Regions from separate parts of the Erwinia wuhanensis genome, predicted to be linked through region 3. Evidence: predicted binding sites of a transcription regulator. Region 3 holds the regulator's gene; each other region holds the start of a gene.
The links. Region 3 encodes LexA, which represses DNA repair genes until DNA is damaged. Its sites were predicted from a motif close to TNCTGTATGTACATACAGNA; they were not measured.

Region 1 (3,235 bases), on a different contig from region 3:
CTCCTTCATCACCCGGCGATAAACGTCGCGTTTAAAAGAGACAACCTGACGTACAGGATACCAGAAGCTCACCCAGCGCCAGCCGTCGAACTCCGGCGTGCTGCTGGTTTGCATGTTGATATCCGCGTCATTGCACAAGAGTTGCAGAAGAAACCACTTCTGTTTCTGGCCGATACAAACCGGCTTTGTGTCCCAACGCACCAAACGTTTCGGCAACTTATAGCGTAACCAGTTCCGGGTAGAGGCAAGGATGCGCACATCTTTGCGGTGCAAACCGACTTCCTCAAAGAGTTCTCGATACATCGCCTGTTCTGCCGTTTCGCCAGGGTTGATGCCTCCCTGAGGAAACTGCCAGGAGTGCTGGCCATACCTTCTGGCCCACAACACTTGTCCCTGCCTGTTACAAATTACGATACCAACATTCGGGCGGTAGCCATCATCATCGATCACTGGACTACCTCAAAACTAATACTCGGATAGCCTGATTGTTTCATACTCCTTACAGACGGTAAACCACTGCTTTTGGGCCGTTACTGACGGCATTCGCGGGATAACTTGCGAACATTCGTAGAGTTATAAACAGAAATCGCCACTTTTGCGCGATCTTATTCACCTTTTCTGTGGATATCTTTGTGCAGAACTCTCCTGGCCGCTGGGGAAAACTCAGAGTGGCGCCTTTTAGCCTAAGGTTAATACTTTGGTTAACGCATTATAAATATTGGGATTTATCCAATTCTACCGCGTCCTTCTGCTGTTTCAGGGCCCCCGATCAATAACGACACCAGGCAGGTGGCGAAAGATCGAACACCGACTTTTTTATCCACAGGATATGTTGCTATCCTAAGCAAAAAATGCGGTAACCCGGGTAAAACCGCCGCGTCAAGCCTGTAAATCGAAACAGTATTATTTTAAAAATCGACTTATCCCATTTTTCTGTGGATAACTACGTGTAAGATCCTGTTCATTGTCGGTGCGCAGGCAGGCATAACCTTTTCAACTTCCCGATCGCGGCCGCAAAGTGACAAAAAAAAGCCGCGATTAATCATGCTATTATTGCGCTTTTCCTCAGGGATGAACGCATCCCTTTTAATATGGAAAACTACTGTTCATTTTTTAACCAACAACCAAGAGCAGGCGATGCCAGACTATTTTTCTCCGGTTTTACCGCCGGAAAACGAAGCCGCGTTACTGGAACGCGCGCGCCAGCTGGCTGGCTTTACGCTGGGCGAACTGGCGTTGAGAGCGGGCCTTACGATACCGCGCGACCTGCGTCGCGATAAGGGCTGGGTGGGTATGCTACTGGAACGCTATCTGGGCGCCAGCGCAGGCAGCAAACCAGAACAGGATTTTGCCGACATCGGCGTGGAGCTGAAAACTATTCCTGTCGACGCGCAGGGCCGCCCGTTGGAAACCACCTTTGTTTGCGTGGCGCCGTTGACCGGCAACAGCGGTCTGGTCTGGGAAACCAGCCATGTGCGACATAAGCTGGCGAGAGTATTATGGATCCCGGTAGAAGGCGATCGGGCAATTCCGCTGGCCGAACGTCGCGTCGGCGCCCCGCTGCTGTGGAGTCCCAGTGAAGAAGAAGAGCTGCTGCTGCGGCGCGACTGGGAAGAGCTGATGGATATGATCGTGCTGGGACAGGTAGAGCGTATTACCGCCCGCCACGGCGAAGTGCTGCAAATCCGGCCCAAAGCCGCCAACAGCAAAGCCCTGACGGAAGGCATTGGCGAAAACGGCCAGCCGGTGATGACGCTGCCCAGGGGCTTCTACCTGAAAAAGGCTTTCACCGCGCCCTTACTGGCACGTCATTTTTTACTGTAAAGCTTTAGCTGAGCGGCATCCGGATGAGTATACTCTTCGTTTAACTTTCGTTTAGGATGCAACGTTGTATGTTTGACTGGATTGCCGATCCCAACGCCTGGCTGGCGCTGGGTACACTGACGATTCTGGAAATCGTTCTGGGTATTGATAATATTATTTTTCTTTCTCTGGTGGTGGCTAAACTTCCCAAACAGCAGCAGAACGCCGCGCGCCGTATCGGCCTGGCGGGCGCCATGCTGATGCGTCTGGGTCTGTTGGCCTCGATTGCCTGGGTCATTCGCCTGACCACGCCGCTGTTTACGTTGATGGACCACTCTTTTTCCGCGCGCGATTTAATCCTGCTGTTCGGGGGGCTTTTTCTGCTGTGGAAGTCCAGTATGGAGATCCACGAAACAATAGAAGGCGGTGAAGAAGAACATAAAAGCAATGTTCATTCCTTCGCCGGCGCGATTGTGCAGATTATGCTGCTGGATATTATCTTCAGTCTTGATTCGGTAATTACTGCCGTTGGCCTGTCCGATCATCTGATTATTATGATGGCGGCCGTGGTAATTGCAGTGGGCGTGATGATGTTTGCCGCCCGCGCTATCGGTGAATTTGTTGACCGCCATCCTTCAGTAAAAATGCTGGCGCTGACTTTCCTGATCCTGGTAGGTTTCACCCTGATCCTGGAAAGCTTCAATATTCACGTGCCAAAAGGCTATATCTATTTCGCGATGTTCTTCTCCATGTCGGTAGAGTGTCTTAACCTGCTACGCGGCAAAAAAAACCACGCCTGATACCAGGCCGACCGGCGCTGCCGGTCGGCTTCTTCCCGTTGTTTTTACGATCAAAGTCAATAGTTCGTCGTGCTGTGACGCCTTTTTAGGAGTTCTGCGGTTAACGCTTTCTGTAAAATGCGCTATTACTGATGCAGGCAAATTGAAGGCTAAGGGAGCGAAGTATGAAGTTGATGTCTGGCGCGGCCGTTCTGATGCTGGCCACGCTGCTCGGCGGTTGCAGCAGTGATTACGTGATGGCGACAAAAGAAGGCAAGATGATTATGACCCAGGGTAAACCGGAGATCGATCAGGATACCGGTCTGGTGAAGTACACCGATCGCTCCGGCCATGAGCTGCAAATCAACGGCGATGAGGTTTCATCGATTGTTGAACGCTAAGCCCAATCCCGCCACCTGACGCTTTCCGACAGGTGGCCCCCACCGCACTTCCCGATAAATCCGCTCTTCCCCCTGTAGCGCCCGACGGTTATAGTCAAAAGCCGGATCTGGCGTTTGCTTCAACAGTTTTACCCCGCACGCCAGGCTGGTCTTTTAATAATGAAAAAAGGAAGCCGGCACATGCATTATCATCGCATCCCCCACAGTACGCTGGAAATCAGCAGCCTGGGATTAGGCACCATGACGTTTGGC
Region 2 (3,235 bases), on a different contig from region 3:
GATGGCTGGCGGCCATCCTTTTTGCTGAGGCGGGTACAGCGCCGGCCGCCAGCTTTACAGAGGCGGGAGCGCATCAGCCGCTGATTTTACGCTAACGATGCAGAAGCGCGCACAGCGTCAACCGCTGACTTTTACGCCAGCAGCGCAGAAGCGGGGCAGCATCAGCCGCAGATTTTACGCTAATTATGCAGTAGCGCGCACGGCGTCAACCGCTGACTTTTACGCCAGCGGCGCAGGCGACAGCACGCTGCACGGCCTCATCAATATCGTCACCGGTTGCCAGCGCAACGCCCATGCGACGTTTGCCCTGAACTTCCGGCTTGCCGAACAGACGAAGCTGCAAGCCCGCGCCAAGTACCGTATCCAGATTGGCGAACTGCACGTTATCGCTGCTCAGTTCCGGCAGGATCACCGCCGAGGCCGCCGGGCCATACTGGCGGATGCCGCCAACGGGCAGGCCAAGAAAAGCGCGGACATGCAGCGCAAATTCCGAAAGATCCTGAGAAATCAGCGTTACCATGCCGGTGTCGTGCGGGCGAGGGGAAACCTCGCTAAACACCACTTCATCCCCGCAAACGAACAGCTCCACGCCAAACAGCCCGTGCCCGCCCAGTGCGATAACCACTTTCTCGGCAATCTGCTGCGCGCGCTGTAAAGCCAGCTCGCTCATCTGCTGCGGCTGCCAGGATTCGCGGTAGTCGCCATCTTCCTGGCGGTGGCCAATCGGCGCACAGAAGTGGATCCCATCGGCAGCGCTGACGGTCAGCAGCGTGATCTCAAAATCGAACTTCACTACGCCTTCCACTATCACCCGGCCTGCACCGGCGCGTCCGCCCTGTTGGGCATATTCCCATGCGGCAGCAAGCCCTGCGGCCTCGCGGATAAAACTTTGCCCCTTGCCGGAAGAGCTCATGACCGGCTTCACGATGCAGGGAAAGCCAATTTCCTGCGCGGCCTGATTAAAGTCCGCCACGTTGTCGGCAAAGCGATAAGAAGAGGTCGGCAGCGCCAGCTCTTCTGCAGCCAGGCGGCGGATACCTTCGCGGTTCATGGTCAGACGAGCGGCGCGAGCCGTCGGCACCACGCGCTGCCCCTGTTTTTCCAGCTCAATCAGCATATCGGTAGCGATGGCTTCGATTTCCGGCACGATATAGTCCGGACGCTCCTGCGCCACCAGCGCTTTCAGCGCCTCGCCATCCAGCATATTGATTACGTGACTGCGATGGGCGACATGCATCGCCGGTGCATCGGCATAGCGATCCACCGCAATGACTTCAACGCCCAGACGCTGACATTCCAGCGCCACTTCTTTACCCAGCTCGCCAGAGCCAAGCAGCATTACACGCGTTGCCGCAGGACGCAGCGCAGTACCAAGAGTTGTCATAAATCTCTACCTGATTAGAGGAAAAAATGCGGGCGCAGTATAAACGAAAACGATTGCGTCTTCATCCGATTTCCGGGCTTGAGAAAAATTCCCGGCCTGATATACTGTATAAAAATACAGTTAAACGAGGTGGGCACTATGGCTGTTGAAATCAAATATGTTGTCGTCAGAAAAGGTGAGGAAAAGATGACTTTCGCCAGTAAGAAAGAAGCCGACGCTTATGACAAAATGCTGGATATGGCCGAAGTGTTCTGCGACTGGCTGAGCGCTGCGCCATTGGATATGGATGAAAATCAGCGCGAGGCGTTGGGGATGTTCCTGTCGGAAAACAAAGATGCCGTGCAGCATATCCTGCGTACCAGCAAAATGCCGGAAGCGGAGTCCTCCCGTCCCGTTGCGTCAGTCGCCGCGTTAACCGCTGAGGATGCCGATGCCGATGCCGATGCCGATGCCGATGCGGAAGAGAAGAAGCCCAAAGCGGGGCGCATTAAAGCAGCGTGAGGCGGTCTCGTCTGTAGTGTGTGACGTTGTGGCTTGTTTACCAGCCCTGTCGCTACCAGATGCCCTGATAAGAGGGCGTTATCAGTAGCAGCCTGTCCTCGGACAGGCTTTTTATCTTTCTGTTTAGCGTTTACAGACCACAGCTTTTCAGGTTCAGGCGATTGTCGCCTGCGCACAGCAGCGTTTCAGCGCGTGCATGGCTTCTTTCGCCGCATCGGAAGGCGAGCGCTGTTTAATCTCATCATTAAAGACTTCCAGCCCAACCGGCCCGCTGTAGCCTTCCGCTTCCAGATAGTCCAGCAGCGTATAGAGCGGGAAGTTGCCCTGGCCCGGCAACAGCCGATGGTGCCTTGCCGTTTCCACCAGTTCGCTGCCGGAAGGCAGCGTGGCTAAATCGGAAAGCTGTACCAGGAAAATTTTGTCCATCGGGATGCCGTTTAAGTCGGCCACGGTTCGGTTGCGTACAAAAATATGGAAGGCATCCACGACCAGGCCCAGATTAGGCTCGTTAATACGCTGTACCAGCTGCCAGGCGGCGGCCGTAGTATTGATATGGGTGCTCCATGCCATCGCCTCAAAGGCGACCCGCAGCCCACGCTTTCCCGCTTCCTGCGCCAGCCAGCGAATATCCTCTTCTTCACGCCCGGCGATACACTCTTTTTGTGTAGAGGCTGGCGTCAGCAGGGTGGTGGCGCCCAGCGCCGCCGCTGTCTCCATCATTTTCAGCGCGTCGCGGCGTTTTTCCTCGCGCTGATCGTCCGGTGCGCCGTCAAAATCCAGCAGCACCTGGTAATCCGTCAGGGCAAGCCGCTGTTCCTCAAGCAGGCTGGCTACAGCCTGAGGCGTACCTTCAGCCGAGTCCACATCCTGCCGCCACAATTCCAGCTGGCTGAAGCCAGCCTGAGCGGCGGCGATAATTTTCTCTTCCGTTGTGCCGCTCAGTAAAACCGTATTAATAAAAAGTGGATTATGTTGAAAACGCATCCTGTTCCCCTTAAAGCTCAATAGCAAAAAAATGGACAGAGAGCCGGTAAACGGTCCGACCTTTTGACTCTCGCCTGCTGACAAGTATAGCGACCTGTGCCGATTCGCCAGCCTCATCAGCGCGCTAAAGGTTTTCCAGGCTTTGCCTGACTTGACGCTTCCTGACGTTAGCCGCTCTATGCTGGTTTTTTTACAATAAGGAGAGCATATGACTAACTGGCTGCAACAAATTCAAACCGTGTTAGGGAAAGGCAAGGGCGGCGGCGAGGGCCTGAGTAAAATGCTGGCGCCGGGCGCTTTAGGCGGCCTGGCCGGGCTGCTGATCGCCAATAAATCTTCCCGTAACCTGCTGAGCAAATACGGTAA
Region 3 (3,235 bases):
CAACTTCTTCCATCAGCTCAATGGCGTTCTGCTGCGCCTTCTCATGGGAGATTTTCTTACTGCGCGCTTCGTCCTCTACGGCCTTGGCGATAGCCTTGGACTGTAAGAGCTTGTTGAACAGATCCTGACGCACAGGCAGACGCGGGCCGACTGCGGCAAGGCGCTGACGGGCAAAGTGCATTCTGGCCACGCGCGCCAGCTTCTGGGCGATGGTTTTATCGGTGCCGTGCTCGGTTGCCATACGGCGCAGCGACACCATCGGCGAGAAACGCACAAAGCTGTCGCGGCCCAGCCACAGGACGGCGATAAATTTCTGAATGCCGTTCAGCACGCGCAGATGCGGCTGGCTTTCGCCCTGAACTTCACGCCCCGGCGCCCGACCAAACATAATCGAGACGGGCACCATCTGCACGTCCAGCAGCGGGTTGCTGCGATGGAGATCCAGATAGTCGTGAAACGTCTTTACGGATTCCGGATTGGCCGCGTAATAAGGAAATACGCGCGGGCCATCATGAATAAAGACGTAGCGGGGCAGCAGCGTGCCGTCGATCTCCAGCGGGTCTAAAGGATCGGGCAGATCCTCTTTGCGACACTGCTCACGCAGCGCCAGCAAATCGGCCTTTGAATCGTATGGCAGCACATACATAATAGGACGCGACGTATCCAGCCCCAGCTCAACGACCGGCTCGGCAGGGATCGCTTTACTTTTTACCAGCATTTTTACCGGTAAATTCAATAATTTGTAATATAAGTTACGCCAACCTGACATAGACAACATAAAGCCTCTTGTTAGCAAAGCGCCGCAAGCATACCAGAATCCTTGCATGAGATCTGTGGTGTTGCAAAATGTGCGCTACCCTGACATTGACGCTAAACAGAACAAAGGGTTCCCTGATTATGGCAAATAACGCCTCGGGTTTAACGCGGATCATTAAAGCTGCGGGGTATTCCTGGAAAGGATTACGGGCGGCCTGGCAACACGAGGCGGCTTTCCGCCAGGAAGTGGTTGCGGCGGTAGTGGCGATTATTATCGCCTGCTGGCTGGACGTGACGCCTTTGGCCAGAGTCATGCTGATTGGCTCCGTCGCGCTGGTGGTGATTGTGGAAATCCTCAACAGCGCGATAGAAGCCGTGGTCGACAGGCTGGGCAATGAGTTCCACGAGCTTTCCGGGCGCGCCAAAGATATGGGCTCAGCTGCCGTGCTGTTAGCTATTCTGTTAGCGGTTTTTGTCTGGCTGACGATTCTGCTTTCTCACCAGCCGCCGGGCTAAATAGCTATCACCATGGTTTTTTATCCGGCTTGAGGTTTTCATTGACGAAATACCTGTATATACTCACAGTCGACTGTATAAACAACCAGGGGGCGGGATGAAAGCACTAACGGCAAGGCAGCAGCAGGTCTATGACCTGATTCGCCAGCATATTAACCAGACCGGCATGCCGCCGACGCGGGCAGAGATTGCCGCTCAGCTCGGCTTCCGCTCCCCGAATGCGGCTGAAGAACACCTGAAGGCGCTGGCGCGTAAAGGCGTTATCGAGATCGTTTCCGGCGCATCACGCGGTATCCGCCTGATGATGGAAGAAGTCGATGGCCTGCCGCTGATTGGCCGCGTGGCGGCAGGCGAACCGCTGCTGGCGGAACAGCATATCGAAGGCCATTACCAGGTCGATCCCGATCTGTTTAAGCCGGGCGCGGATTTCCTGCTGCGCGTTAGCGGCATGTCGATGAAGGATATCGGCATTATGGATGGCGACCTGCTGGCGGTTCATAAAACCCAGGACGTGCGCAATGGCCAGGTCGTGGTAGCGCGTATTGATGATGAAGTCACCGTCAAGCGCCTGAAAAAGCAGGGCAACATTGTGCAGCTGCTGCCGGAAAACAGCGAGTTCCAGCCGATTGTGGTGGATCTGCGTGAGCATACCTTCTCTATCGAAGGGCTTGCCGTCGGCGTGATCCGCAACGGTAGCTGGCTGTAATAGCCAGACGCCGTGCCGCCTCTGCGTCGTTGCGATGACGCAGAGGCTTGCTTCTACCGGCGGGCGTATCGCCTACGGCTTTTATTTCGCACCTCTCATATTGTCTGAATCCTTCTGCTGTATGCCCCTGCCATATTGTCTGACCGCACCTACGGTTGTTGTCTGCCCCTGCCATATTGTCTGACCGTGCCTGAATGTCTCCTGTGGAGCGCAAGCCATCGTAGTTCTGTCCGACATATATCGATGCCCGCTCCTGTTCGTATTTAGCGTTTATTGTCTTTTCGTATCCCACGCTGATATTTACTGCCTGTTGGTATTCCGCATTGGCGTTATTGTGTGTTGGCATTCCGTATGGGCGGTTACTCTCTGTTGGCATCCGTCGCTTCCCGCTCCCTTCGATCGAACCGGCAAAATCGCCTCAGCGCTTCTGTTCTCCCGCTTCTTAAGTATCCGAGCCCGCGCGATTTTTGCTGCCCGGCCCGTGCCGCTTCGCTTTTTTTTAGAAAAATACGCCGCCTCGCCGTGCAAACCTGCCATCTTCTACTACAATTATCTGTACGTTAAGCATTTGGGCAGCGTTTTATGTTGCTGTCAGTGGTTTTGCTGTAACGATAAGCTGTTATCACCTAAGGTTAAGGAGAAACAAGATGAATAAAGACGAAGCCGGCGGTAACTGGAAACAGTTAAAAGGTAAATTTAAAGAAAAATGGGGCAAGCTGACCGATGACGACATGACCGTCGTAGAAGGTAAACGCGATCAGCTGGTCGGTAAAATTCAGGAACGTTATGGCTACACCAAAGACCAGGCTGAGAAAGAGCTGGGCGACTGGGAAACCAGCAACAACCACCGTTTCTGATAAGATAGCCCCCGGAAAGGCTGACTGGCACTGCCAGGGCCGATTCTCCGGATAGCCTTCTAAAGCAAGGGCAGCGCTTCTGGCGCTGCCCTTGTTGTTTTGTCTGGCGCGATCCCGCCGCTTAAATTATTCTGATGGTTGACCGTTTCAACGACCGCGCTTTTTTGTCCCAAGCGTATGATCGTGCTGGCACGCATCCTGATGCTGGCAGGCTTCCACCTCAACGCAGCTTTGGCACAATCCGTGCGCTTCAATCACGCTGTTGGTCAGCGCAAAGCCCGCTGCCCGCGACAGGGACTTCAGAATATCCTGCACGCCTTCCGCATGTTGCTCCGCTACGCCGCCGCAGCGGTCGCAGATCAGCATCGCCGAGGTATGCGCAGGCTCTTCGAAATGATGG

Region 1: the regulator LexA is predicted to act here: its motif matches at 884-903, upstream of mutH (DNA mismatch repair endonuclease MutH).
Region 2: the regulator LexA is predicted to act here: its motif matches at 1,487-1,506, upstream of QZH36_RS00555 (YebG family protein).

Annotation. Positions count from the first base shown of each region.
Region 1 covers NZ_JAUJUH010000003.1:462,636-465,870, reverse strand. Annotated here, with positions in the region: gene rppH (RNA pyrophosphohydrolase) at 1-450, opposite strand, end outside; gene mutH (DNA mismatch repair endonuclease MutH) at 1,138-1,824, shown strand; gene QZH36_RS09840 (TerC family protein) at 1,893-2,603, shown strand; gene QZH36_RS09835 (YgdI/YgdR family lipoprotein) at 2,768-2,983, shown strand; gene QZH36_RS09830 (NADP(H)-dependent aldo-keto reductase) at 3,164-3,235, shown strand, end outside.
Region 2 covers NZ_JAUJUH010000001.1:125,571-128,805, forward strand. Annotated here, with positions in the region: gene purT (formate-dependent phosphoribosylglycinamide formyltransferase) at 206-1,384, opposite strand; gene QZH36_RS00555 (YebG family protein) at 1,523-1,885, shown strand; gene QZH36_RS00560 (sugar phosphate isomerase/epimerase family protein) at 2,039-2,869, opposite strand; gene QZH36_RS00565 (tellurite resistance TerB family protein) at 3,078-3,235, shown strand, end outside.
Region 3 covers NZ_JAUJUH010000004.1:463,065-466,299, reverse strand. Annotated here, with positions in the region: gene plsB (glycerol-3-phosphate 1-O-acyltransferase PlsB) at 1-769, opposite strand, end outside; gene QZH36_RS12740 (diacylglycerol kinase) at 898-1,272, shown strand; gene lexA (transcriptional repressor LexA) at 1,370-1,978, shown strand; gene QZH36_RS12730 (CsbD family protein) at 2,626-2,835, shown strand; gene zur (zinc uptake transcriptional repressor Zur) at 2,983-3,235, opposite strand, start outside.